DNA from 3 places in the Kitasatospora sp. NPDC093550 genome. Region 1 is predicted to be linked to each of the others. Evidence: riboswitches for the same ligand, from Rfam matches in the RefSeq annotation. Region 1 holds a riboswitch; each other region holds the start of a gene.
The links. Region 1 has a riboswitch for cobalamin ahead of ACIRD3_RS17175 (HoxN/HupN/NixA family nickel/cobalt transporter). Riboswitches for the same ligand answer to the same signal wherever they lie in the genome.
Positions count from the first base shown of each region.

Region 2: linked by a shared signal. The riboswitch ahead of metE (5-methyltetrahydropteroyltriglutamate--homocysteine S-methyltransferase) and the one ahead of ACIRD3_RS17175 (HoxN/HupN/NixA family nickel/cobalt transporter) in region 1 are both predicted to bind cobalamin.
Region 3: linked by a shared signal. The riboswitch ahead of ACIRD3_RS21225 (cobalamin biosynthesis protein) and the one ahead of ACIRD3_RS17175 (HoxN/HupN/NixA family nickel/cobalt transporter) in region 1 are both predicted to bind cobalamin.

Region 1 is NZ_JBIWJF010000009.1:210,119-213,379, forward strand. It holds gene ACIRD3_RS17165 (hypothetical protein) at 1-412, opposite strand, end outside; gene ACIRD3_RS17170 (ArsR/SmtB family transcription factor) at 467-850, opposite strand; cobalamin riboswitch at 932-1,147, shown strand; gene ACIRD3_RS17175 (HoxN/HupN/NixA family nickel/cobalt transporter) at 1,179-2,294, shown strand; gene ACIRD3_RS17180 (type B 50S ribosomal protein L31) at 2,356-2,604, opposite strand; gene rpmG (50S ribosomal protein L33) at 2,681-2,845, opposite strand; gene rpmB (50S ribosomal protein L28) at 2,962-3,198, shown strand; gene rpsN (30S ribosomal protein S14) at 3,198-3,261, shown strand, end outside.
Region 2 is NZ_JBIWJF010000010.1:214,722-217,982, forward strand. It holds gene ACIRD3_RS18680 (SDR family oxidoreductase) at 1-347, shown strand, start outside; gene ACIRD3_RS18685 (methyltransferase domain-containing protein) at 352-1,107, shown strand; cobalamin riboswitch at 1,240-1,408, shown strand; gene metE (5-methyltetrahydropteroyltriglutamate--homocysteine S-methyltransferase) at 1,585-3,261, shown strand, end outside.
Region 3 is NZ_JBIWJF010000012.1:235,227-238,487, reverse strand. It holds gene ACIRD3_RS21235 (alpha/beta hydrolase family protein) at 1-426, opposite strand, end outside; gene ACIRD3_RS21230 (helix-turn-helix domain-containing protein) at 661-1,356, opposite strand; cobalamin riboswitch at 1,563-1,697, shown strand; gene ACIRD3_RS21225 (cobalamin biosynthesis protein) at 1,805-2,827, shown strand; gene ACIRD3_RS21220 (cobyric acid synthase) at 2,824-3,261, shown strand, end outside.

The DNA.
Region 1 (3,261 bases):
TGAGTTCGTTGCGGGAGAGCCCGGCGGCGCTGACCGTGTCGCCGGTGGACTCGGTGACGAGCCGGTTGTAGCCGGCGCCGTGCGGGAGGACGACGAGTCGGGCGTCCAGGCGGTGCATGGAGGAGTGGACGGCGCAGGCGACGGCCAGGTCGAAGCGGTGCCGGACGGCTTCCTCCCAGTCCAGCAGGGTGAAGCCGGGCAGGCCGCGCAGGTAGTCGTCCAGGGCGCGGTCGGCGAAGGCGGAGCCGGGGTTGACGGTGAAGTAGCGGGCGATGCCGTCGGGGTTCAGCAGGGCGAGGACGTCCAGGACCCGGGTGGCGGAGGTGAGGGTGCGGGCGACCGCCAGCACGCGGGCCTTGACCGGCCGGGTGTTCCAGCGGTCGGCGGGCCAGGCGTGGGGGTGGGACGGCACGCCATGATCGTACTCATCCGGGTACCGGCCCGAGGGCTGTTCGCCGAGTGTCGGTCAGCCCGCCGCAGCGGTGGGCTCGTGGTGCTCGGCGGCGGCGCACTCGTCGAGGAGGGGGCGCATGGCCTCGTCCACGAGCCGGTAGCGCACCACCCGGCCGTCCTTGTCGCCGGTGACCACCCCGGCCGTGCGGAGCAGCCGCAGCGCCTGGGAGACGGCGGGGTCGCGCATACCGGTGGCCACCGCGAGGTCGGTGACGGCGAGCGGGCCGGCCCGGTGGAGGGCGAGCAGCAGGGAGAGCCGACCGGGGTCGGCGAGCAGGGAGAACCGCTCGGCCCAGGACCGGACGTGCGCGGTGTCGCCGATCGCGGCGATGGCCTCGCAGACCCGGTGCCCGTCGATGGTGCGGTGGCCCGCGCGGTCGGCCGGTACGAGATGCATGCGGACATTCTTGCAGGCGGGGGGCTGTGATCCTGGACACCTGCGCAGGTGCGCAGCCTTGCATGGGTCGGGACGGACCCCTACGGTGTAGCCCGCCGTGGTGTTCGGGAAGACCGGTGACGGACCCTCAGGGGTCCGGATTCCGGAGCGGCCCTCGCCACTGTGATCGGGCATTCCGCCGGCTACCCGGGGGAGTGGAGTCCGTACCCCTGACGCCACTGGCGCCTCGCGCGCTCGGGAAGGCGGGTACGGGTGTCCCCGTAAGCCAGGAGACCGGCCACGGCACTTCACGAAGTGATTCCACGAGGTGCTGGAGCGTGATCCGCAGATGACCCTGCCCGAAACCGCCGCCATCGACGCGAAGGCGGCGCCGTCGGTGCTGCCCGGCTTCAAGTGGAGGCGCGAGGACACCGTCCGAACGGCCGGGCTGATGGGGGTGATCCTGGCCATGCACGTGGTGGCCTTCGGGACGCTCGTCTTCCTGGTGGCGCCCGAACGGTACGCGGTGGGCACCCAGGTCTTCGGGGTGGGCCTGGGCATCACCGCGTACACCCTCGGCATGCGGCACGCCTTCGACGCCGACCACATCGCGGTGATCGACAACACCACCCGCAAGCTGATGGCGGACGGGAAGCGGCCGGTCTCGGTGGGCTTCTGGTTCGCCCTCGGGCACTCCTCGATGGTCGTCCTCATGGCGGCCCTGGTGGCGGGCGGCGCGCAGCTGGCGGACACGCTGATGGACGACGAGTCGACCACCCACAAGTGGCTCGGCCTGATCGGGACGACCACCTCCGGCGTGTTCCTCTACCTGATCGGCGCGCTCAACCTGGCGGCGCTGCTCGGCATCATCAAGGTGTTCCGGGCGATGCGGGCCGGGCAGTACGACGAGGCGCAGCTGGAGGCGCACCTCGACTCGCGCGGCTTCATGGCCCGGGTGCTGAACCGGGCGACCCGCTCGATCACCCGGCCCGGGCAGATGTTCCCGGTCGGCATGGTGCTGGGCCTGGGCTTCGACACCGCGACCGAGGTCACCCTGATGGTGATGGCCGGTTCGGGTGCGGCCTCCGGGCTGCCCTGGTACGCGATCGCCTGCCTGCCGCTGCTGTTCGCGGCCGGGATGAGCCTGTTCGACACCCTGGACGGGACGTTCATGAACTTCGCGTACCAGTGGGCCTTCTCCAACCCGGTGCGCAAGGTGTACTACAACCTGACCATCACCGGGCTGTCGATCGCGGTGGCCTTCATCATCGGCACCATCGAGCTGGTCGGGGTGCTGCACGAGAAGTTCGACCTGACCGACCCGGTGACCGGCTGGATCGCGGACATCTCGCTGGACAACGTCGGCTACGCGATCGCCGGGCTGTTCGTGGTGGTCTGGGCGCTGGCGATCGGGTACTGGAAGCTCGCCCGGGTCGAGAACCGCTGGGCTCCCCGGGAGCCGTGAGCCGCGCGCCCGGCCGCGCCGAACGGCGCCTCCCCACCCGGGGAGGCGCCGTTCGGCGTTCTCAGTGCTGGTCGCCGTAGCGCTGGCGGAAGCGCTCGACCCGGCCCGCGGTGTCGAGCACCCGGGACTGGCCGGTGTAGAAGGGGTGGCTCGCCGAGGAGATCTCGACGTCGATCACCGGGTAGGTGCGGCCGTCCTCCCACTCGACCGTGCGGTCACTGCCGACCGTCGACCGGGTGAGGAAGGCGAGGCCGCCGACCTTGTCGCGGAAGACGACGGGGCGGTAGGCGGGGTGGATTCCGGGCTTCATGGACGGGCTCCTCTCGGGGGCGGGGGGGTGGGGCCGGGGGTGCCGGCCGGTACCGGGTGCGGTCGGGGTGCGCCGCTCAGCGCTCCTCGCGGAAGTCGACGTGCCGGCCCGCGACCGGGTCGTACTTGCGCAGGACCATCCGGTCCGGGTCGTTGCGGCGGTTCTTGCGGGTCACGTACGTGAAGCCGGTGCCGGCGGTGGAGCGGAGCTTGATGACGGGGCGCAGTTCGCTGCGGGCCACGGGGTTCCTCCTGGGTCCTGGGGTGCCGGTTCGAGACCGTACCTGAAATGGAAGTCATTTTCATCTGGTGTAACGTGAGCCCGGTCCTGCCCATTCCCGGACGCCAGGGAGCACCCATGTCCGCCCACTGCCGGCTCACCGGCCGCCGGCCCGGCTTCGGCAACGCGATCTCGCACTCGCACCGCCGCACCGGCCGCCGCTTCGACCCCAACATCCAGCGCAAGCGCTACTGGCTGCCCGGCGAGGGCCGGTACGTCCGGCTCGTGCTGAGCGCCAAGGGCATCCGCACCATCGACCGGATCGGCATCGAGGCGGCCGTCGCCCGCATCCGGGCCCGCGGGGAGAAGGTCTGATGGCCAAGCAGAGCAAGATCGCCAAGAACGGGCAGCGGCGCGCGGTCGTCGCGCGCTACGCCG
Region 2 (3,261 bases), on a different contig from region 1:
GGCGGATCATCAACAACGGTGCGCCCTCGGCGCACGTGCCGCGCCCCCACTCCCTCGCGTACACCGCCGCCAAGCACGCCGTGCTCGGCCTCACCAAGGTGCTCGCCCTGGACGGCCGCCCGTTCGGCATCTCCTGCGGGCAGATCGACGTCGGCAACGTCGCCCCGCTCGACGGCGGCCCGCAGCCGGCCGCGATGCAGGCCGACGGGACGATGGCGGTCGAGGCGACCATCCCGGTGGAGCGCTTCACCGACGCCCTGCTGCTGATGGCCGCGCAGCCGCCGGACACCACCATCCAGTCCCTCGTGGTGCTGCCCGCCACCATGCCGTTCGTCGGGAGGGGATGACCGCGTGCTGGTCAGCGCACGCTCCTTCGCCGAGTACCGGGCGATGTTCGCACTCACCGATCGGGACCTGGAGCAACGCGTCCTGGACTGCCCGGGCGGCGCCGCGAGCTTCGTCGCCGAGGCCGGGCGCCGGGGCGTCGACGCCGTCGCGGTCGACCGCCAGTACGCCCACCAACGCGAGGAGTTGGGCCTGCTGGTGGAACGCGAGACGGCCTTCAAGCGCGAGCTGCTGGTCGAGGAGACGGCGGACCGCATCTGGTCGTGGTACGCCGACGTGGACGACCTGGTCCGCCAGTGGACCGCCAACGCCCGGGAGTTCCGCGCCGACATCGCGGCCCGCCCGGACCGCTACGTGGCCGGCTCGCTGCCCGAACTCCCCTTCCCCGACGACTCCTTCGACCTGGTGCTCAGCTCGCACCTGCTGTTCTCGTACGGCAACCGGCTGGACGAGGAGTTCCACCGGGCGGCACTGCTGGAGCTGGCCCGGGTGGCGCGCCGGGAGGTCCGGCTGTTCCCGCTGACGGTGTACGACACCGGCCTCCGCTACCGGGGGCTGGAGCGACTGCGCGGGGAACTGGCCGGGCTCGGGGTGCCGAGCCGGGTGGAGCGGGTGGCGTACGAGTTCCGGCCGGGGGAGCGCGAGATGCTGGTGCTCTCCTGTGCCGACCACCGCGGCCGACGGGCCCCGGCGGACGTGCGGGCGGCGGTGGCCGAGGACCGGGTGCGGTGGCGGCACCGGGAGGCGCCGTACGGGAGTTGACGGCAACGCGGTGCCCAGGGGCCCGCCGTCTCACCCCGTGGACGCCGTCCGTGGATTCCGCTCGAACCCGCGCGGTTTGCCCCTAAGCTGGCGGTGCAGCTGGTTCGCCCCGTCCGCCAGGCGGGGCGTCGCAAGAGGGAACCCGGTGACGCCTTTCGGTTCGGCCAGTCCGGGACTGCCCCGCAGCGGTGAGCGGGAACGACCGCCGTCATACGCACTGGGCCCGCGAGGGCCTGGGAAGCGACGGCCAGTAGGTGTCCGCCCTCGACGAGGGCGGGCGTGCCCGCGAGTCCGAAGACCTGCCACTGCCCGTGCGCGACCGTTCGCGCGCGGCCAACCGGTGACCTCGTGGGCGGGTCGGCGCACATACCAGGCGGAGCCGCGCCCGACCGCGCGCACCCGTCCGGTCCGTGACCCCTTCGCGCCCTCCTCCCGTCGCCGGTCCCAGGAGGAATCAGACTCGCGAAGGAGAGTCCCTTGACAGCGAAGTCCACAGCCGCGGCGAGCGTGGCCACCGCGTACGGCTACCCCCGGCAGGGCCGCCACCGGGAACTGAAGAAGGCGGTCGAGGGGTACTGGAAGGGCGCCGTCACGGCCGGGGCGCTGCTGGCCACCGCCGCCGGACTGCGCCGGGAGAACTGGGCGCAGCTCGCCGCAGCGGGCGTCCGGGAGGTCCCCACCGGTGACTTCTCGCTCTACGACCACGTGCTGGACACCACCGTGGCCGTCGGCGCGATCCCGCCCCGGCACCGCGCCGAGGTCGAGGCCGACGCCCTGGCCGGGTACTTCGCCATGGCGCGCGGCACCCAGGAGGTCGCGCCGCTGGAGATGACCAAGTGGTTCGACACCAACTACCACTACCTCGTCCCCGAGCTGGGTCCGGACACCACCTTCCGCGCCGACCCGGCCAAGGCGGTCGGCGAACTCGAGGAGGCCCTCGCCCTCGGGCACACCGCCCGCCCGGTACTGGTCGGCCCCGTCACCTACCTGCTGCTCGCCAAGCCCGCGCCCGGTGTCGCCCAGGACTTCCAGCCGATCACCCTGCTGGACCGGCTGCTCCCGGTGTACGCGCGGCTGCTGGCGGAGCTGAAGGCCGCCGGCGCCGCCTGGGTGCAGCTGGACGAGCCCGCCCTGGCGCAGGACCGCACCCCGGCCGAACTCAACGCCGCCGCCCGCGCCTACCGGGACCTCGGCGCCCGCACCGACCGGCCGAAGCTCCTGGTCGCGAGCTACTTCGACCGGCTCGGGGAGGCCCTGCCGGTGCTCGCCAAGGCCCCGGTCGAGGGCCTGGCGCTGGACTTCACCGGCCCGGCCGCCGGCAACCTGGACGACCTCGCCGCCGTCGGCGGCCTGCCCGGCAAGCGCCTGGTGGCCGGGGTGGTCGACGGGCGCAACATCTGGATCAACGACCTGGAGAAGTCGCTCGCCACCCTGGCGACCCTGCTCGGCCTCGCCGAGCGGGTCGACGTCGCGCCCTCCTGCTCCCTGCTGCACGTGCCGCTCGACGCCGCCGCCGAGCGCGACGTCGACCCGCAGATCGCCCGCTGGCTCGCCTTCGCCCGGCAGAAGGCCGCCGAGACGGCGCTGCTGGCCCGCGGCCTGCGCGAGGGCACCGGCGCGATCACCGCCGAACTCGCCGCCAACCGGGCCGACCTGGCCTCCCGCGCCAACTCGCCGATCACCCGCGATCCGGCGGTGCGCGCCCGCGCCGCCGCCGTGACCGCGGCGGACGCCCGCCGCGCCCAGGCCTACCCGCAGCGCGCCGAGGCCCAGCGGGCCCGGCTCGGGCTGCCGCTGCTGCCGACCACCACCATCGGCTCCTTCCCGCAGACCGCCGAACTCCGGCTCGCCCGAGCCGATGTGGCGGCCGGCCGGATCGACGCCGACGCCTACCGCGAGCGCATCGAGGCCGAGGTCCGCGAGGTGGTCGCCTTCCAGGAGAAGGCCGGCCTGGACGTCCTGGTGCACGGCGAACCCGAGCGCAACGACATGGTCCAGTACTTCGCCGAGCAGCTCACCGGCTACCTCGCCACCCGGCACGGCTGGGTGCAGTCCTACGGCACCCGCTACGTGCGGCCCCCGGTCCTGGCGGGCGACGTCTCCCGGCCGCACCCGATGACCGTCGACTGGTTCCGCTATGCCCAGGGGCTGACG
Region 3 (3,261 bases), on a different contig from region 1:
GTCGACGACGGTGTCCGTGTAGGCGAGGCCGAGCGCCCGGGTGGGGTCGCCGAGGTGGACGCGCGGGGTGAAGCGGACCTCGGTGCCGGGCGCGAGGGTGCCCTGGTCGGCGCGGACCAGCCGGCGCGTGACGCCCTGCTCGTCGCTGTGCAGGACCTCCTCGACCACCGCGTGGCCGTCGTCGCCCCACTCGACCGCCCAGCGCCCGGGGCGCAGGCTCCCGGGGCCGCGGGTGAAGGTGACCCGGCCCGCGCCGAGGCTCTTGACCAGGACCGGCCCGGACTCCTGGACGGCGGTGGGCGGACGCACCATCCGCTCGGAGGCCCGGCGGCCGATCACCAGGACGACGGCCCCGGTCCCGACGGCGGCGGCCGCCACGGCGGCGGCGGTTCCCCAGCGCATATCGATCCCCGCTCTGTTGGTCACGGACCGGACGGTGTTCGTGCACCAGTCCACCGGCGCCCCGCCCGCCCGGCCACCGGGCTGGGCCGTCCGGGGCACTCGTGGCGGGGCGGGGCGGGGTCGGGTCGAGAGCGGGCCGGATCGAGGGCGGGGTCGGGCCGGGGGCGGGGGGCTTCGCGGGGCGGGGGGCTTCGCGGGGCGGGGGGCTTCGCGGGGCGGGGGGCTTCGCGGGGCGGGGGGCTTCGCGGGGCGGGGCGGTCAGGGGGTCTCGGCGGCCGTCTCGATGCCGAGGAGGTGCCAGAAGCGGGGGACGAGGTCGTCGGTGGTGGGGGCCTGGGTGGCGCGGGTGCTGCTGCCCCAGTGGGTGGGGACGTGGTGTTCCTGGTGGAGGGTGGCGAGGACGGCGGAGAGCGCCTCGGTGGGGGCGGGGACGATCCGGGCGAGGGCGCGGAGCTGGGGCTGCCAGCGGCCGCCGACGCACTGGCGGAGCAGGCTTTCCAGGGCCTCCTCGTGACCGGTGGCCACGACGAGCTCGGGCAGGCTCAGACCGAGGACCTGGACGAGGGCGGCGGTCTGGTCCTCGTCGCCCTCCCACTGCCCGGTCAGTTCGGCCCGCTGGTAGGCGGCGAGGGTGGTGCCGGTGCGTTCGGCGACGGTGCTCTGCGGGAGTTCGCGGGCGACCCGGTGGTCGCGCAGCAGCACGGGGCGGGTGTCCATCAGCTGGACGGCGGGGCACCAGAGGGCGCGGGCGAGGGCGATGAACTCCGTTTCACCGGGGCGCAGCTGGCCGTTCTCCCAGGCGAGGACGTGGCCGGGCAGCAGCCGGACGCCGTGCGCGGCCATGCCCTCCGCGACCTGTTCGGGGGTCAGGCCGAGGCCTGACCGGTGGGAGCGGGCGGCTGCGGGCGAGAACGGCACCGGGGGCGGGGCGGCGGGGGACTTTCTGCGGCGCATGCCCCCGAACGTAGGCGCGGAGCGGGGCGCGCCCCCACCGACCGAACGCACGAAGCGGCCGGTACCGGGGCGGCGCTCCGCTGGGCGATCCCACAGGCTGTCAGGCGGTCCCGGGCCGCGGCCCCCGTGTGACCAACCCCTCCGTGACCTCGGTTGACTCCCGGTTCGGGCGCGTGATGGGATCCTGAGGCCAATCGGAGGCATGGAGAGGAAGCCGGTGCGAGTCCGGCGCGGTCCCGCCACTGTCACCGGGGAGCACGCTCGGAACTATCGCCACGGCGGGCCGTCGGAAGCCGCTGGAAGGCCCCGGGGGTGCGTCCGACCCGGAAGCCAGGAGACTCTCGCCCCCGTTACGTCGACCCAGGGCGCGGACCCTGAGTGAGGACACGCACGCGATGCAGGCTGCCCCGCCCGGCCGGACCCCGAGCTGCCTTCCGCCGTGCGGCCGATGACCGCCCGTGCGCTGACCCCGCGCCCCTCGATCCTTCCCCCGGCCCGCGCCTCGGCCCGTCCGCCGGCCCGCGCCGCCGCGTTCGCGCTGGGCGCCGTCGCGGGCTACGCCGCCGACGCCCGCTTCGCCGACCCGCGCCGGGGCCACCCGGTGGCGGTCTTCGGCGGCGCCGCGGCCCGGCTGGAGCGCCGGCTGTGGCGTGACCACCGGGCGGCCGGGGCCGGGTACACGGCGCTGTGCGTGGGCGCCGTCGCGGCGGGCGCGCTCGCCCTGGACCGTACGGTGGGCCGGCGCCCGCTGGGCCGGGCGGCGCTGGCCGCGGCCGCGACCTGGACGGTGCTCGGCGGCACCTCGCTGACCCGGGAGGCCCGCACCATCGGCCGCTCGCTGAAGGACGGCGACCTGGCCGCCGCCCGGGAGCGGCTGCCGCACCTGTGCGGACGGGACCCGAGCGCGCTGGACGAACAGCAGATCGCCCGCGCGGTGGTCGAGTCGGTCGCCGAGAACACCGCCGACGCCGTGGTGAACGCGCTGGTCTGGGGCACCCTGGCGGGCACGCCCGGTCTGCTGGCCTTCCGCGCCGTGAACACCCTGGACGCGATGGTGGGTCACCGCTCGCCGCGCCACGCCCGGTTCGGCTGGGCCTCGGCCCGGCTGGACGACGTGGCGGGCTGGCCGGGCGCCCGGCTGACCGCGCTGCTGACCGTCGCCGCCGCCCCGCACCCCCGTACGGCCTGGCGGGTCTGGCGGCGCGACGGCTCCGCGCACCCGAGCCCGAACGCGGGTCAGGCGGAGTCGGCGTTCGCCGGCGCGGTGGGCGTACGGCTGGGCGGCACGCTGCAGTACGGCACGAGGGTGGAGCACCGGCCGGTGCTGGGCGCGGAGCTGCGGCCGGTGACGGTCGACGACATCGAGCGGGCCTGCGCGCTCTCCCGGCGGGTGGGCGCGCTGGCACTGGGTACGACGGTCGCGGGGCATCTGGCGCTCAGGGCGTTCCGCACGAGGAGGGGTGGGGCATGAGCAACGCGCTGCTGGTCGCCGGGACGACCTCGGACGCGGGCAAGAGCGTGGTGACGGCGGGCATCTGCCGCTGGCTGGCCCGCCAGGGCGTGCGGGTCGCGCCGTTCAAGGCGCAGAACATGTCGCTGAACTCCTTCGTCACCGCCGACGGGGCCGAGATCGGCCGCGCCCAGGCGATGCAGGCGCAGGCCGCCCGGGTGGAGCCGGAGGCGGCGATGAACCCGGTGCTGCTGAAGCCCGGCGCGGACGGCCGCAGCCAGGTGGTGCTGCTGGGCAAGCCGGTCGCCGAGGTGGGCGCGCTGGACTACCGCGAGCGCAAGCCCGTCCTGCTGGAGCGCGCGCTGGAGTGCCTGGCCGATCTGCGCCGGCGCTACGAGGTGGTGGTCTGCGAGGGCGCCGGATCGCCCGCCGAGATCAACCTGCGGGACCGGGAC